DNA from 4 places in the Paenibacillus sp. NPDC058898 genome. Region 2 is predicted to be linked to each of the others. Evidence: predicted binding sites of a transcription regulator. Region 2 holds the regulator's gene; each other region holds the start of a gene.
The links. The regulator Rex, encoded in region 2, represses fermentation and respiration genes when NADH is low (regulators of the CRP and FNR family bind a similar motif). The targets are predictions, from matches to a motif close to TTGTGAAATATTTCACAA.
Positions count from the first base shown of each region.

Region 1: the regulator Rex is predicted to act here: its motif matches at 1,252-1,269, upstream of adhE (bifunctional acetaldehyde-CoA/alcohol dehydrogenase).
Region 3: the regulator Rex is predicted to act here: its motif matches at 1,889-1,906, upstream of nirB (nitrite reductase large subunit NirB).
Region 4: the regulator Rex is predicted to act here: its motif matches at 2,656-2,673, upstream of hcp (hydroxylamine reductase).

Region 1 is NZ_JBMOSM010000004.1:569,770-573,827, forward strand. It holds gene ACOZB4_RS14580 (hypothetical protein) at 1-44, opposite strand, end outside; gene ACOZB4_RS14585 (asparagine synthase) at 91-249, opposite strand; gene ACOZB4_RS14590 (Crp/Fnr family transcriptional regulator) at 338-1,066, opposite strand; gene adhE (bifunctional acetaldehyde-CoA/alcohol dehydrogenase) at 1,343-3,952, shown strand.
Region 2 is NZ_JBMOSM010000016.1:54,583-58,640, forward strand. It holds gene ACOZB4_RS29155 (hypothetical protein) at 1-257, opposite strand, end outside; gene ACOZB4_RS29160 (DUF5590 domain-containing protein) at 522-1,040, opposite strand; gene ACOZB4_RS29165 (amidohydrolase) at 1,072-2,373, opposite strand; gene ACOZB4_RS29170 (redox-sensing transcriptional repressor Rex) at 2,348-3,013, opposite strand; gene dinG (ATP-dependent DNA helicase DinG) at 3,086-4,058, opposite strand, start outside.
Region 3 is NZ_JBMOSM010000004.1:562,978-567,035, forward strand. It holds gene ACOZB4_RS14545 (uracil-DNA glycosylase) at 1-485, shown strand, start outside; gene ACOZB4_RS14550 (winged helix-turn-helix transcriptional regulator) at 633-953, shown strand; gene ACOZB4_RS14555 (hypothetical protein) at 1,136-1,813, shown strand; gene nirB (nitrite reductase large subunit NirB) at 1,992-4,058, shown strand, end outside.
Region 4 is NZ_JBMOSM010000006.1:142,683-146,740, reverse strand. It holds gene ACOZB4_RS17945 (thiamine pyrophosphate-dependent enzyme) at 1-1,575, opposite strand, end outside; gene ACOZB4_RS17940 (2-oxoacid:acceptor oxidoreductase family protein) at 1,572-2,594, opposite strand; gene hcp (hydroxylamine reductase) at 2,802-4,058, shown strand, end outside.

The sequences.
Region 1 (4,058 bases), on a different contig from region 2:
GCAAAGAAACCGTTCCATTGGTAAATGGTGAGTTGTCCTTCCATTTACCAAGAAACGGTTTCTTTTTGTGTACCTTGTCTTCCAAATCCTTTACCGATGTTCCACCAGGTCAATCGCACCAAGCACAATATGAGCCAGTCCGAAGCCGAGAATACCGGTTGCGGCAAGTTTATACTTGCTGCCAAGCAGAGCGGCACCCGAAGCAGAAACCACAGTTCCAAGAACAGCAGGAATCAATCCTTCACGCATGCTGAGCACTCCCTTTAATTTGGTTTGGAAAGACAAGGTTTATTGTAAGCAGATGACTGTATATTATGCACAGAAGGGAGCAGGCCGATTAAATCCGGCAGATTTCGTTAGGACACAGCTCGCAATGGCAGATTTCCTGCAGCATCGGAAGATCTTTAATGACAATCATTCCGCCGGCATATTCGATGGCATCTTTTTTGCGTAAGTCACTCAGCATCCGGTTCACGCTTTCGCGGGTTGCCCCAATCATGTTCGACAGATCGGTGTGGGTAATCTTCTTGTTGATGAGAATGGTATCATCCGCTTGATGCTGTCCGTAGGTGTTGCTCAGACGGATCAGTGTCGATGTTAAAGCACCGGGCTTACCGTACATCATGAGATCCCGGAATTTGGTCTGGGTGATGCGGTGGTGGATGCCCATCCACTTCATAAAATCAATGGCAAAGTCGCAGTGCTGACAGATCAGCAGCTCCAGATCCTTGTGCTCGATGACACCGACAACGCTATCCTCAAGCACCTCTGCCGAGAAACTGTGATTGTTGCTGAAGAATGGATCGGCTTGCCCGACCATGTCTCCTGGATGGTACATATATAGAATCAGCTCTTTGCCTTCATCAGTCGATTTGGTTAATTTAATTCTTCCTTGTTTAACGTAGTACAGCTTGTCGGCAAAGTCGCCTTCCCAGAACAAATGGGATCCTTCAGGGAGAACCCTTTCCTTCATGCTGACCAGCAGACGGTTGCGGTTTTGTTCCGAGAAGCACTGCGTGTTCCCTAAGTTTTCGATTTCCATTACATGGTCTACAGTAGTGTTCATGTTGGTATCCCCTAACATCCTAAAATTTGATCTGTTTAATCTTTAAATACATTATAACGTGAAAACATTCACTTTTGGGGGAGAATAAGAAGGAAATCGTGGCGAATTTTCAAACTTTGTGATCTCTTTCACTTAAAAGAAGGGAAAGACAGGCATAAATTACACAGAAAAGAAAAATATTTATATTGTGAAATATTTCACATGAATTTAGAGAAGGCTGTGTTACGATCAAAGCGTAGACGAGAAAGAAACATGAACCATGGGAGGATGAGAGATATGGCTGTGAGCAAAGGAACGGTTGAAGTTAAAGGACAAACAGCATCGGAGTACATTCAAGGGCTGATTGACAAGGCGAATCGAGCCAAAGAAAAGTTTATGGAATTGAATCAGGAGCAGGTCGACGGGATTGTACAGGCGATGGCCATGGCAGGCCTTGAGAAGCACATGCAACTGGCGAAGATGGCGGTTGAGGAAACGGGACGCGGCGTGTACGAAGACAAGATTATCAAGAACCTGTTCGCCACAGAGTATATCCACAACAGCATCAAGTACGACAAAACGGTGGGTATTATTGAAGACAACGCCTATGACAGCTTTCAAAAAATAGCAGAGCCGATCGGGATTATCATGGGGATAACACCGGTAACCAATCCGACCTCCACAACCATATTCAAGGCGCTGATCTCCATTAAAACAAGAAACCCGATCATCTTCGGATTCCATCCTTCCGCACAGGCATGCAGCCGGGAAGCCGCGCTGATACTGCGGGATGCCGCCGTGAAACAAGGTGCTCCTGCCGATTGCATCCAGTGGATCGAAGCTCCTTCCATGGATAAAACCAATGCACTCATGAATCATCCTGACGTCGCCTGCATTCTGGCCACGGGCGGTTCGGCAATGGTCAAAGCGGCATACAGCTGCGGCAAGCCGGCCCTCGGCGTAGGACCAGGTAACGTGCCTTGCTTTATAGAGAAGAGCGCGGACCTGGATCAAGCAGTGAACGATTTGATTTTATCGAAGACCTTTGATAACGGCATGATCTGCGCTTCGGAGCAGGCTGTCATTATCGAAGAGCCTATCTATCATACAGTGAAGAAAAAAATGATTGCCAGCGGCTGTTATTTCGTCAACAAGGAAGAGCTGGCGAAACTGACTGCGCATGCGATGGTATCGGAGAAATGTGCGGTTAATCCGTCCATCGTCGGAAAGCCGGCAGCTAAGATAGCTGAGGCTTGCGGTTTCGAGGTACCGGAAAGCACCAAGATCCTGATTGCCGAGCTGGAAGGGGTCGGTCCGGCTTACCCGCTGTCTGCCGAGAAACTGAGTCCGGTTCTGGCCTGTTATAAGGTGAAGGATGCGGAGGAAGGGATAACACGTGCTGAAGAGATGGTTGCTTTTGGCGGAATGGGTCACTCGTCGGTGATCCACTCGCACAATGAGGACATTATTATGAAATTCTCGGATCGGATGAAAACCTGCCGCATCCTGGTGAACCAGCCTTCTTCGCAGGGCGGTATCGGGGATATCTACAACACGAACCTGCCATCGCTGACGCTGGGTTGCGGCTCGTATGGACGTAATTCCACTTCGTCGAACGTGACGGCTGTCAATCTAATCAACGTGAAAAGGGTGAACCGCAGAACCGTGAATATGCAGTGGTTTAAAGTACCGGACAAAATTTACTTTGAAAAAGGCTCCACGCAGTATCTTGCGAAAATGCCGGAAATCACCCGTGTTGCGATCGTTACCGACCCCATGATGGTGAAGCTGGGTTATGTGGAGCGGGTAGAGCATTATCTGCGTCAGCGCAGAGTGCCAGTGGCCATCGAGGTCTTCTCGGAGGTTGAGCCGGATCCTTCAACAACGACAGTAGAACGCGGAACGGAGATGCTTACCCGATTCCAGCCGGACTGCATTATCGCCCTCGGTGGCGGATCGCCAATGGATGCAGCGAAAGCGATGTGGCTGTTCTATGAATACCCGGATACGGACTTTAACAATCTGAAGCAAAAATTTATGGATATCCGCAAGCGGGTCTATAAATATCCGAAGCTTGGACGGAAGGCGAAATTCGTTGCCATTCCAACAACGTCGGGAACCGGCTCGGAAGTGACTTCGTTTGCTGTCATCACGGACAAAGGGCTGGGGAATACCAAGTACCCGCTGGCTGATTATGAGCTGACACCGGATGTGGCGATTATCGATCCGGAATTTGTATACACGCTGCCTAAAACAGCGGTAGCCGATACCGGTATGGACGTTCTGACACATGCTATTGAAGCCTACGTATCGGTGATGGCCAGCGATTATACGGATGGGCTTGCCATCAAAGCCATACAGCTCGTGTTCCAATATCTTGAGCAGTCGGCGCTTACCGGTGACAAACTCGCCCGCGAGAAAATGCATAATGCTTCGACGCTTGCCGGCATGGCTTTTGCGAATGCGTTCCTTGGCATCAACCACAGTCTTGCGCATAAGTGGGGCGGCCAGTATCATACGGCACACGGACGCACCAATGCGATCCTGATGCCTCACGTCATTCGTTACAACGCCAAGAAGCCAACAAAATTCGCGGCATGGCCTAAATATACCCACTTTGTGGCTGATGAGAGATATGCTGAAATCGCACGGATTCTCGGGCTGCCGGCAAGAACAACGGAAGAGGGCGTAAACAGTCTGATTGGCGCGATCCGGGAGCTGAACAGCAAGCTCGGTATCGAGGAGTCGTTCCAGCAGCTTGGCATCGATCCTAAAGATTTCGAGAAGAATGTTGAGCATTTGGCGGACCGGGCTTTTGAAGACCAGTGCACAACGAGCAATCCGAAGCTGCCGCTGGTGACAGAGCTCGCAGAAGTTTACCGCAACGCATTCTACGGTCGGTTCTAAATAGGATAGGCTCTGAATGCCGATCATGAAGATCCGGGAATATGTTGAGGTAAGTGATGCAAGACCAGACTCGGAGTGATAAAAATCACGGGAAAAGATAACTTTG
Region 2 (4,058 bases):
TTGCCAATCACAGACTTGCCTTCCTTCTTAATATGCTGAACCAAACCTTGTAAATTTGTATCTGGAGCCAAATCGAGATTCAAAGTAACGGTATTCTGTTTAATATCTATATGAGAATCCTTCACGCCGTCATATTGCGACACAACATTTGCCAGCGGATTTTGCAAAGCCATCTGCCGATACAGAAACCATCCGCCAAAGAGAACCGATGCTGAGATCACGACAGTCAGCATGATAGGTACAATGCGTAGTTTCATGAAGTTCCTCCTTCATTTCCTATATGAAATTTTGTCTATCATTTTGTGACACAATAGTACATATAACAACGATATATTGCGATGCATGTAATTTATATGCTCGTTTTGTACAAGTACGAGTATATCACATCTTATATACTTTTTCATGCATGTCTGTGAAAATATTTAGAACAGTTTTTCCATATTCTTTCTGAATGCGCTTACATGTCGGAGAAAAAGAGAGGCACCCTATGAATTTTAAAGGGCGCCTCTCTTACTGCATTTTTATTGATTTGGAAGAATAATGTCATTCCCGATGGTGTTACCATCTTGAAAACGATAAAACCGATAGCCGCGCTGACCGTTGTGTTCATACTGCAGCTGCCATGCATACTCGCCCTCATACATTCCAGGCAGCAACCGCTTAATTTCCACTCCAGGCAATTCGTTATAGATCTGATCCCGCATCTGGGCTTCTGACATCCCCGTTTTCAATAAAACGGACTGGACAGCGTCAGCACCTTCAACAGGTACGTTGTCATCCGTAAATTTCACCCATACCATACGATCTTGATTGTCTTGATCCTTCCCGCTTACCACCCAATAGTTATTATCCTCGCCCCACACCGATTTATAGGTCTTCCCGGGTGTAACCAATTGGCCATGCTGCTTCGCGGCAACAATTGCCATTCTTTCTTCATTCCAAGTATCTTTCATAACATATGAATAATAGAGCTGTAAACCAAGCAGCAACAGCAGTACGCTGGACACACTCAGCAATATCCACTTCGTTTTTTTCTTCAAATCCGTCTTCCTCGCTCACCTTGATTATTCCCTAGAGGGTTGTAAGACGCTCAAAGGTACGCTGCGCTTCCCGGCGGATACGTTCCTCATCAAGAGTAAGACTCGCGCCATTCTTCACTACCTGCTTACCGTCAACCCATACATGCTCAACATCCTTCGCACTAGCGGAGTAGATAGCATGAGAAATGTAATCCGTCTTCGGAAGGAAGTGCGCCTGATCCGTGTTCAGTGCGATCATATCTGCCTTCATACCTACTGCAAGCGTACCGATATCGTTGAGGAAGGCTGACTTGGCTCCATACTCTGTACCCATCCGAAGCGCTTCGGATGCAGGAATTGCGGTTGGATCCCCGCTTACCCCTTTATGGATCAATGCCGCCAGACGCATCTCTTCAAACATATCCAGATTATTATTGCTCGCAGGTCCATCGGTACCCAGCGACACCGTTACGCCAGCTTTCAGCAGTGCAGGCACGCGAGCGATGCCGCTGGCAAGCTTCAAATTGCTGCCTGGATTATGCGACACCATAACTTGATGCTTGGCCAGGATTTCGATTTCTTCATCGGTCAGATGGACGGCATGCGCAAGCAGCGTTGGCCGGGAGAACATGCCAAGCTTCTCCAAATGGGCAACAGGGCGAAGTCCGTAGTCTTTTACATTCTGAGCTACTTCCGTTTCCGTTTCGGACATATGCGTATGCAAAGGCAGATTCAAATCATGGGATGCCTGAACGAATTTTTCGATGAAATCCGGCGGGCACGTATAAGGTGCATGCGGTGAAATCATCGTCGTAATTCTCCCGTCAGCCTTGCCATGCCAGTCTTTCGCGAATACCACCGCCTCATCCAGCTTCTGCTGCTGCACCTCAGGCGGACACAATCCGATGACGCCGCGCATTAGGACGCCGCGCATTCCTGAGTCCTGCACAACCTTGGCAACCTGATCCATATGATCATACATATCCACAAATGTCGTGGTTCCGCCTTTGATCATCTCCAGCACGGAGAGTGCGGTTCCCCAGTATACATCGTCGGCCGTGAATTTGGCTTCCATAGGCCACATTTTTTCCTGAAGCCATACCTGCAGTGCCAGATCGTCGCCATAACCGCGGAGCAGGGACATCGCCGCATGTCCGTGCGTGTTCACTAACCCCGGTAGGAAAAACAGATGAGTTCCGTCGATAACTTCTGTTCCCTCTTGGATGGTTGGCTCTTCTTCACCCAGATAGGTTATGCGGTCATTCTCCACAACCATATATCCGCGTAGCACGGTTCTTCCTTCCTCTAATACCGCAAACGTTCCGTTCTTAACCATCCACTTCGTTATCGTCATGTCCTGCATCCTCCTTGCCGTTATCCAAATAATAGGCCAAACTCTGCAAATCTGTAGTAAAATCAGCCGTATGAATCCTGATATGGGATGGGGCTTTCAGGATGGTTGGCGCAAAATTCAGGATAGCCTCGATGCCTGCGGCGATAAGCTGATTGGCTACATTCTGCGCTTCAAAATCCGGAACGGTGATTATCCCGATACGAATGCCGTACTCATGAACCGTCTTCTCCAGTTCCTCCATCGGCTGTACAACCAAATTGTTAATTTTCATACCAACTTTGGGAGAATACGAATCGAAAACCGCCACAATCTTCATATTGTCCTTCAGAAATGCATTGTAATTCGATAATGCATGTCCAAGATTACCGGCCCCAATCAATGCGACATTGATCTTCTGGTCCAGCTTTAGAATCTGGCGAATTTTCTCGATCAGATAAGATACGTCATATCCGATCCCTTTCCGTCCAAAATCACCGAAATACGCTAGGTCCTTACGAATTTGAGCAGGATTGAGGTCCAGTTTTTGTCCCAGTTCCTGGGAGGAAACCGTGGAGACCTCCCTTTTCTGAAGCTCATTCAAATAGCGCAAGTATACAGGTAATCTGCGGACCACGGCTTCCGAAATTTTTTCCGATTTCATTCATGCTCCCCCTAATAATAGGTTAATAACTACATTTTTTTGTGACAGATCATTTCGTTCATTGTTTCACTTTTATTCAGCTTGGTTCTCTATGCCTGCCTCTTCCTGCAGCCATTCCGAAATTCGGGGAACGATCCCCTCTGTCGGCATGTGCTCCATCTTCGGCCCCGGCAAAGAATATAAGAAATATTTCCCGTAATAGGATTCAATGACCCGGGTATCGTAGACAATGACAATCCCCTTATCTTGCGCGGTCCGCACCAGTCGGCCAAATCCCTGTTTGAAGCGAATGACCGCTTGCGGAACCGAAAGTTTCATGAACGGGTTCTTCTTCTGCTGCTGCAGCAATTCGCTCTTGGCTTCGACCAAGGGATGATTCGGCGGCTGGAACGGCAGCCGGACGATCGCAAGGCAAGTGAGCGCCTCCCCGGGTATGTCTACCCCTTCCCAGAAGGAGCTCGTACCCAGCAGGACCGAAGCGCTGCTATCCTGGAATCTCCGGATTAACTTGGTACGGCTGGTTCCGTCCATCCCTTGTCCCAGTACCGTAATATCGCTGGATGCCAGCGCCTCCTTCAACGGCTCGTGAACCTGACGCAGCATGCGGTACGAAGTGAACAGCACAAGCATGCGGCCATGCGTAGCGATTGCCGTATCGGCCAATGATTGCACAAGTGTATTCACAAAGAGTGCATCCCCGACCGAGCCCTTCACGCTCGGAAAATCGCGCGGCACGACAAGGAGGGCCTGCTCCCTGTAATTAAACGGGGACGGCAGCAGAACCGTGTTCAGGTTGCCGCTATCTGCCGCTTCCTGAAGACCCAAGTTCTCGATCATGAACTGAAACGATTTATCCACCGACAAGGTCGCCGATGTCAGGATCACGCTTTGTTTCTTGTCAAAAAACAATTCCTTCAAGTGAGTGCTAACATCGACAGGCACTGCATAAAGCTGCAGCGATTTGCCGCGGAAATTCCCGTTAGCCTCCATCCAGTATACCGTGCCTTCATCATTCAGAGCCATGAAGGACCTCAGGTCATCGCGG
Region 3 (4,058 bases), on a different contig from region 2:
CCGGACAAGAGATGAACGCCTACCTGGAACGCCTGAACCTGACCCGGGAGCAAGTGTATATTACCAGTGCCATGAGAAGCAGGCCTTATAAGGAAAAGGTAATCGTGAGGTCCACGGGCGAGAGTGTCATCAGCCGTTCCAATCGCACACCGACGAAGGCGGAAATATTGGCCCATGCACCTTTGCTTGATGAAGAGATTCGATGGGTTCGCCCGCACATTATTGCACCCATGGGAAATACGGCGCTGCACCGGTTAATCGGAAGCCATGAAACGGTGACATCGCTGCACGGCAAACTGATGGAGGGGCCGGTCCAGCAAGCAACCGATCCGGAGAATCCAGATAGGGGTTATATGTTCTCGGCGGAAACCTATAAGATATTCCCTCTATTCCATCCAGCGGCGGTACTGTATAATAGGAAATTATCCACTTGGATCGAGAAAGATTTGGATATTTTGGCTCGTATATTATGGGATAAGCGCTGATTTTATGGGAAAAAGGGGCTAGGTGGTTTTCAGTTTCTCGGAAATGTGCTAAAATGAAACATACTTACAATTCGTAAGTTTTCTAGATTTTTAATTAAGCTTATGAATTTCTATAAACAAGGTGACTTCGTAAAGAGGTGAAGGGATATGGAAGTTACAAATGTTACGATGTGTCCCCGTTTTGAATCTGCATTTTCTTTTCTGGGCAAACGGTGGAACGGTTTGATTATTCAAACGTTGATGAGCGGGCCTAAGCGCTTTAAGGATATTTCGAATTTGATTCCGTCCATGAGCGATAAGATGCTCTCTGAGCGGATGAAGGATTTGGAATGCGAAGGCATTTTGATTCGTCATGTTTATCCTGAAACACCGGTACGTATTGAATATGAACTGACTGAAAAAGGCAAGGCACTTCGTCCGGTGATGGAGCAAATTTCATTCTGGGCGGAACAATGGGTCGAAAGATGAGTCATCTTAAGACTCCCCTTGATGATTAAACCCTGGCATGAGACATCCTCATTTCAGGGTTTTTTTCTAAATGGAAGTATGATTCCTGTTTCTTTACGGCAAAAATAGGTGGACATGCACCAAGCGGACGCAGCTGCTATATGATGTAAATACCGAGAGCAGCATATCAAGGAGGCGAGCCCATGACCAAGCGAACGTATATCTCCCGTTTCCATTATGGACAAGAGGACATCTCAGAACTTGAAAACGCTTCATTAAAAGTGCTTCATATTTTTGAGAAGACCAAACGGATGCTGAGCCAGTATGTGCCGGATTCCTTGTGGTTAGCTGCGTCTGGAACAAGCCCGGAATCTGCAGAATCCGTTAGCCATAGCGGTGCCGATGCTGTTGATATGTTTCAGAAATGGGTCAAAGCCCCCGGCGGATGGAAGTTCATTGGTTATGAAACCGATCGATTTCATGCGTCCACCGGGCAGAATATAGGACGTACGGGAAGATTTCTGCAGATGATCATCTGGTCACTCTATGAGAAAATCGTAATGCTGCATCCTTTCCTTGGCAGCGAGCCGTTTTTTGACGGGGAAGAGCTGGATGTGATCGCAAATTATTTTGTGCCTACGTATATCAGCGCCGTACCGTTGGTGGAACAAGGAAAAGCCTTTAAGACTATTCAGGCGGGCATCGTTCTATATCAGGAGCATATCCAGGCACCTGCCGTCATTATGCAATCGGATCGAGGCTTATTGGAGGGGAACTGGATGACCGGGGTGAACCTGGACGCGAAGGGATTTGCCGGGATTCGCCCTTATTTGAAAGTTCCTAGCGGCGAACGAGCCTATATGGAAGCCGATATTATATAGAGAGCATGCCTCCTCATAACCTTGTTCGAAGTGGACAGGGTTATTCGGCATTTTTATTTTAAATTTTAATGATTTATGTGAAAAATATCACAAAAATTAATGCGATCAGACGATATAATTTATGTGAAAGCAACGGAATACCACGATCTAGATAAATGTGTCGGGGAGGAATCAATCGATGTCCAATATAAAGAGAGAAAAGTTAATTGTCATCGGCAACGGTATTGCCGGGATTAGTACGGTCGAGCAAATCATTAAATTGGGTGGGAATTTTGACATCACCGTCATTGGACAGGAGCCTCATCCGAATTATAACCGCATCATGCTGTCGTATGTGTTGGAAGGCAGCAAAACCTTGGATGATATTGTATTGAATGATTGGAAATGGTACGAGGATAACCATATCACTCTGCACACGGATGCCACTGTAACTGCCATCGATGGGGAACGCAAGGTCGTGACCGCCGACAACGGATTGACTGTGCCTTATGACAAAGTCATAATAGCAACGGGCTCGAAGCCCTTTATTTTACCCGTGCCGGGCAGTGACAAAGAAGGCGTTATCGGTTTCCGAAACATTGCCGATTGCACGCAGATGCTTCAAGCCGCTAAGGCGTACAAGAAAGCGGCTGTCATTGGCGGGGGACTTCTGGGTCTGGAAGCTGCCAAGGGATTGGTTAGCCTGGGCATGGAGGTGACGGTGGTTCATCTCATGCAGGATTTGATGGAGAGCCAGTTGGATTCGATGGCATCCGGCATGCTGAAAAGGGAGCTTGAACAGCAGGGCATCAATTTCTTATTAGGCAAACAAACAACCGAAATATTGGGAGATACCAGAGTTACGGGACTCCGCTTCAAGGATGGGGATGAGCTTGATGCCGACCTGGTGGTCATGGCAGTGGGCATCAGAGCGAACACCGAGATCGCTAAAGCGAGCGGGATCGAAGTGAACCGGGGAATCGTCGTTAATGATTATCTTCAGACTTCCTGGCCGGATGTGTATGCGGTCGGCGAATGCTGCGAGCATCGGGGCGCATGCTACGGCCTGGTTGCACCGTTGTTCGAGCAGGGACAGGTATTGGCGAAGCATCTATGCGGTGTGGAAGGCAAGCCTTACGAGGGAAGCATTGTATCGACGAAGTTGAAAATCAGCGGTGTGGATGTATTCTCTGCCGGAGAATTCATGGAGCAAGCCGAGCACTCGGTGATCACCGCAAAAGATGATTGGCGCAAGACCTATAAGAAAATATTAATTCGCGACAATATCATCGTTGGGGCGATATTGTTCGGAGATGTGAGCGATTCGGCAAGCCTTCAATCCATGATTCGGAAAAAGACAGCCATGACGGATGAGATTTACGATTCGATCATGGGTACTGACAGCGCAGGAACAGGAAATGGCAAGGCATTTTCACTGGAGAAGATGCCCGATGATGAAATCGTGTGCGGCTGCAACGGCGTAACCAAAAAAGCCATTGTGGATGCCATTACTCTACAGGGTTTTACGACAGTGGATGAGATTAAAGCTTGCACAGGAGCTACCCGCTCGTGTGGCGGCTGTAAACCTGTCGTGGAGCAAATACTCCAGAGCGTATTGGGCGATGGCTTTAAGGCGGCAGGCAAACAAGGCATATGCTCGTGCACAACGCTTGATCGGGACGAGATTGTCGCCGAAATCCGTGCCAAAGGACTCAAGACAACGAAAGAAGTCATGCATGTTCTAAACTTCAGCAATCCGGAAGGCTGCTCGAAATGCCGCCCGGCCATTCATTATTATCTGGCGATGCTGAACCCGGTAACCCATCAAGAAGAGAGGGAATCCCGTTTTGTCAACGAACGGATGAACGCCAACATTCAGAAAGACGGCACGTACACGGTCGTCCCAAGAATGTACGGCGGCGTTACCACACCGGAGGATTTGAAGAAAATCGCGGATGTATCGCTTAAATATAATGTGAAGGTTGTAAAGGTAACCGGAGGACAGCGTCTGGACCTCATCGGTGTTAAGAAGGAAGATTTACCGAGTGTTTGGGAAGAGCTCGATATGCCGTCGGGTTATGCTTATGCCAAATCGCTGCGGACCGTGAAGACCTGTGTAGGTTCCCAATTTTGCCGTTTCGGTACGCAGGATTCGATGGGCATGGGGGCATTCCTCGAGGAGAAATTCGAGAGACTGGATTTCCCAGCGAAATTTAAATTGGCGGTCAACGGGTGTCCGCGAAACTGTGCCGAGTCGTGCACGAAA
Region 4 (4,058 bases), on a different contig from region 2:
AGTAGCCGGTCCGTTCTGGAACAAATTATGAATGAAGCTCTGCTTATGCGAGTTATATGGATAACCCGTTGTTGTGATATAAGCGCAGCCGGTATGGAATAAAGTAACGACATTGCCTTCAATCCCTTTGAAAAAGAGCTCCAGCGCCGGGAAAATACCGCAGCCCGGGCAGGCTCCGTGACCGGAAGCAAACCGTTTCGGTTTCGCGGCAAGCGCCCGCATCGGCGGTACTTTAACGGATAGTTTGCTTGTCTCTTCATCTACCTTTACGGTGATCAGGCCAGATTTAAAGGTGTCTCCATTCATCGGGGCAATGACCGGCTGCAGCCTCTGCTCCTCAGCTCCCGGTGTTTGGCCGTAATAATCAAACGGCACTTTGGCATAACCGAGCTCCATGGCCTCGATCGTCAAGGCAAAAAAAGCTTCCGCGTCATCCGCGTAATAGTCTTTCCCGCCAAGTCCAAATATGCGGGACAGCACAATAGGCTGCGGACCACGGATTTCCTGCAGGGCCGCTTTGACCTCATGGGTCAGATTGGCCCCGTGCGCACCGTAAGAATCGGCACGTTCGCCAACCAGCAGTGCTTTGACACCTGTCAACGCCTCGCGGATTTCTCTTGCCGGGAACGGCCGGAGAATATTCGGACTGATTACGCCCGCTTTAATTCCTTTCGCCCGCAGCCGATCCACGACGTCTTTGGAGGATTCGGCCGCCGAATTGAGCAGGAATAAAGCCACCTCCGCGTCTTCCATGCGATACAGATCAAGCGGCGAATAGGATCTTCCGGATAAAGCTGCGTATTCCTCTGCCACTTCCTTGAACACCTCGCCCGCACGGTACATGGCGTTTGACTGTTGGAAGTGGTTGTTCATCAAATCGTCGCCGTTCATATAAGCCCCAACAACGATCGGGTTGTTCTCGTCCAGCACATGTGGATATTCCGGCGCCTTTTCCCCTACAAACTCCTGAACGGTTTCCCGGTTCGTAAATATTTGTACCCGGCGTTTCTGGTGTGATGTAAAAAATCCGTCATAAGCTACAATGACCGGCAGGCGTACGTCTTCATGTTCAGCGATTCGCAGCGCCATGATATTCATGTCATAAACTGCCTGCGGTGAACGGGCGGTCAAAATCACCCAGCCGGTATTCAGACCGTAGTAAAGATCCGAATGGTCACCACGAATATCCAGCGGTCCGCTGACTGCACGCGTCACCAGATTCATGACCATCGGGAAACGTGTGCCCGCCTGCACAGGAAGCTGTTCGATCATATACAGGAAACCATTCGCGCTGGTAGCATTGAATACCCGTGCTCCGGCTGCGGCCGCACCGTAGCAAATCCCCGCCGATCCATGTTCGCCGTCAGCTGGAATCAGCTTGATGTCGTGTTCGCCGCGTGTACGCATCATGTCAAGATATTGGGCGATTTCCGTAGAAGGTGTAATCGGAAAATAACCCATAATGTGATAGTTAATCTGGGCAGCCGCCATGGCAGCCATTTCGTTGCCCGATTCGAAGACTGCCGTTTGAGCGGCCAGCTTGTTCTCCGCTGTTTCTTGAATTTGCATATTCATGATCTGACTCCCTCCGCAGTTAAATAGGGAAATGATTGCGGCACACGGTGCTGCTCCGCATAATGCGGCTCTTCTAACATGGCAGCCAAAGCGGTGGTCGGACAAGCTTCGATACACTTCAGGCAGCCTTTGCAATACTGATAATCGATACCTTTCATAAACATCTGCATATTCCCGCGCTTATCCGGTTTCTTCTCCCACACGATGCAGAAATCCGGACATACCGTATCGCAGGCGGCACAGTGAATGCAGTCCTCTATCTTGTACTCTGGCAAATATCCCTGCCGGGAGCCGCTAAGATCCTTCAAGACACTGTTCGCCGTAACGTTCAGAATCCCGCCCAGCTCCTGCGTTTCATATCCAAGAATCGGCTGCGGTCTTGCGAAAGCGATTGGGTCTATAAGCTCTGAGCCATTTCCCAAGGAAAGGAACTGGACTTCGTTATATCCTCTGTCAAAGGTCCGCAAATTCGCTTCCACAAGGTGGGGCAGCTTTCTCTCAAATGTTGTGCGGATAACCTGCCGCATATCGTCCGGGTTTAGGAAGCTGCAAATCCGGAACAAAGCCCCCAGCATTGCCGTATTCACTTTGGTTTTTTCCTCAACGGAAATTTTCAGCGCATCAACTACGGCCAGCGTTCCCTGCGTCATGTTCAGATCAACGGCCACTTTGGAAAGGTCTCGCGCCGTATTCACAAGCACCGTTCCATCAGGCTGTAATCCGCTTATGACATCTATCGTCTTATACAATGCTTCATGAAATACGCCGACGACATGCGGCTGCTCAATGGGACTGTGATCGCGGATTTCCACCTCGGAATCGCAGAACCTTACGAAACTCTTCACTGGCGACCCTTTTTTCTCCGAACCATAGCTGGAAAAATTCGAACCGTTAAGTCCGGAGCCGGTAACCCCGGCTTCGGCCAGCATTTTTCCGGCCAGATTGGCGCCAAGCCCGCCGATGGATTCGAGACGGATCTCGAAAAATCCCAGTTCATTCTTTTGAGGTAAAATCGACATGTTCTCTCCTCATTTCTTCTTAGGTCATTAATTCCAGTTTAAAAGAAGAAACGGACCGGGTTTGTGATTAAACTCACTACTTAAGAAATTGTGATTCCAATCACTATGTCGGTTGTGGGAGCGAAGTATACTGTCTTCAACAGTCCAATTGCGAGGCAATCTTATACTGACTTTAACGAGAATTCACGAAACCGGGAGGAGAAAATAATGAATAACAACGCCCAAGAGACCTTAAAGCATCAGCCGTCCATGTTCTGCTTTCAATGTCAGGAAGCATCCAAAGGAACAGGCTGCACCATTGTCGGAGTATGCGGCAAACCGCATGATGTGGCAAACCTGCAAGATTTACTGATTTATTTGCTGAAAGGTATCTCTTTTCTCAGTCTGGATGTCCAGCTGCCGGAGGTGCTTGAACAGCGCGTATCGCTGTTTATGATGGACTCCTTGTTTGCAACAATTACGAACGCCAACTTTGACCGCGAGGTTTTTGTGGGAAGAGTCCGGGAAGCGATAGAGCTCCGCGGCGAGGTGCGCACCTATTATAACGAACAATATCCGGAAGGAACCGGCAATCTCCCTGATGCTGCCGTCTGGCAAGCGGATAACGAAGCTTCTTTTGATGAAAAAGCACGTACGGTTGGCGTCCTCTCGACCCGCAATGAAGACATCCGCTCGCTGCGCGAATTGATTACTTACGGCTTGAAGGGGATGGCTGCTTATACGTACCACGCGCTTCATCTGGAGAAGGATGATAACGAATTAAACCGTTTTATGCGCCGTGCGCTAGCCGCCACGCTTGACGACAGCCTTGAAGTGCAGGATCTGGTAGCTTTGACGATGGAAACCGGTAAATACGGCGTAAACGCAATGGCGATGCTTGATGAAGCGAACACTTCCGTTTACGGAAATCCGGAAATTACGAAGGTAAATATCGGGGTAAGCAACCGGCCCGGCATTCTCATAAGCGGTCATGATCTTAAGGATTTGGAGGAGCTGCTGAAGCAGACGGAAGGTACCGGCGTGGACGTGTACACGCACAGTGAAATGCTGCCTGCTCACTATTATCCGGCATTCAAGAAATATGAGCATTTTGTAGGCAATTACGGGAATGCCTGGTGGAAGCAGAATAGCGAATTCGCAGCCTTTAACGGACCGATATTAATGACGACCAACTGTATCGTTCCGCCGAAAGACAGTTACAAGGACCGTATATATACAACAGGCAACACTGGGTTTCCGGGTGTCCGCCATATTCCAGAAGGAAAAGACGGTGCTCCCAAAGACTTCTCCCTACTAATCGAGCAAGCGAAAGGATGCCCAGCTCCAACGGAACTTGAAACGGGTGAGATCATCGGCGGTTTCGCTCATGCCGCTGTAATGAACGTGGCCGATCAAGTCGTCGATGCCGTGAAATCCGGGGCAATCCGCCGCTTCTTCGTCATGGCCGGCTGCGATGGACGGATG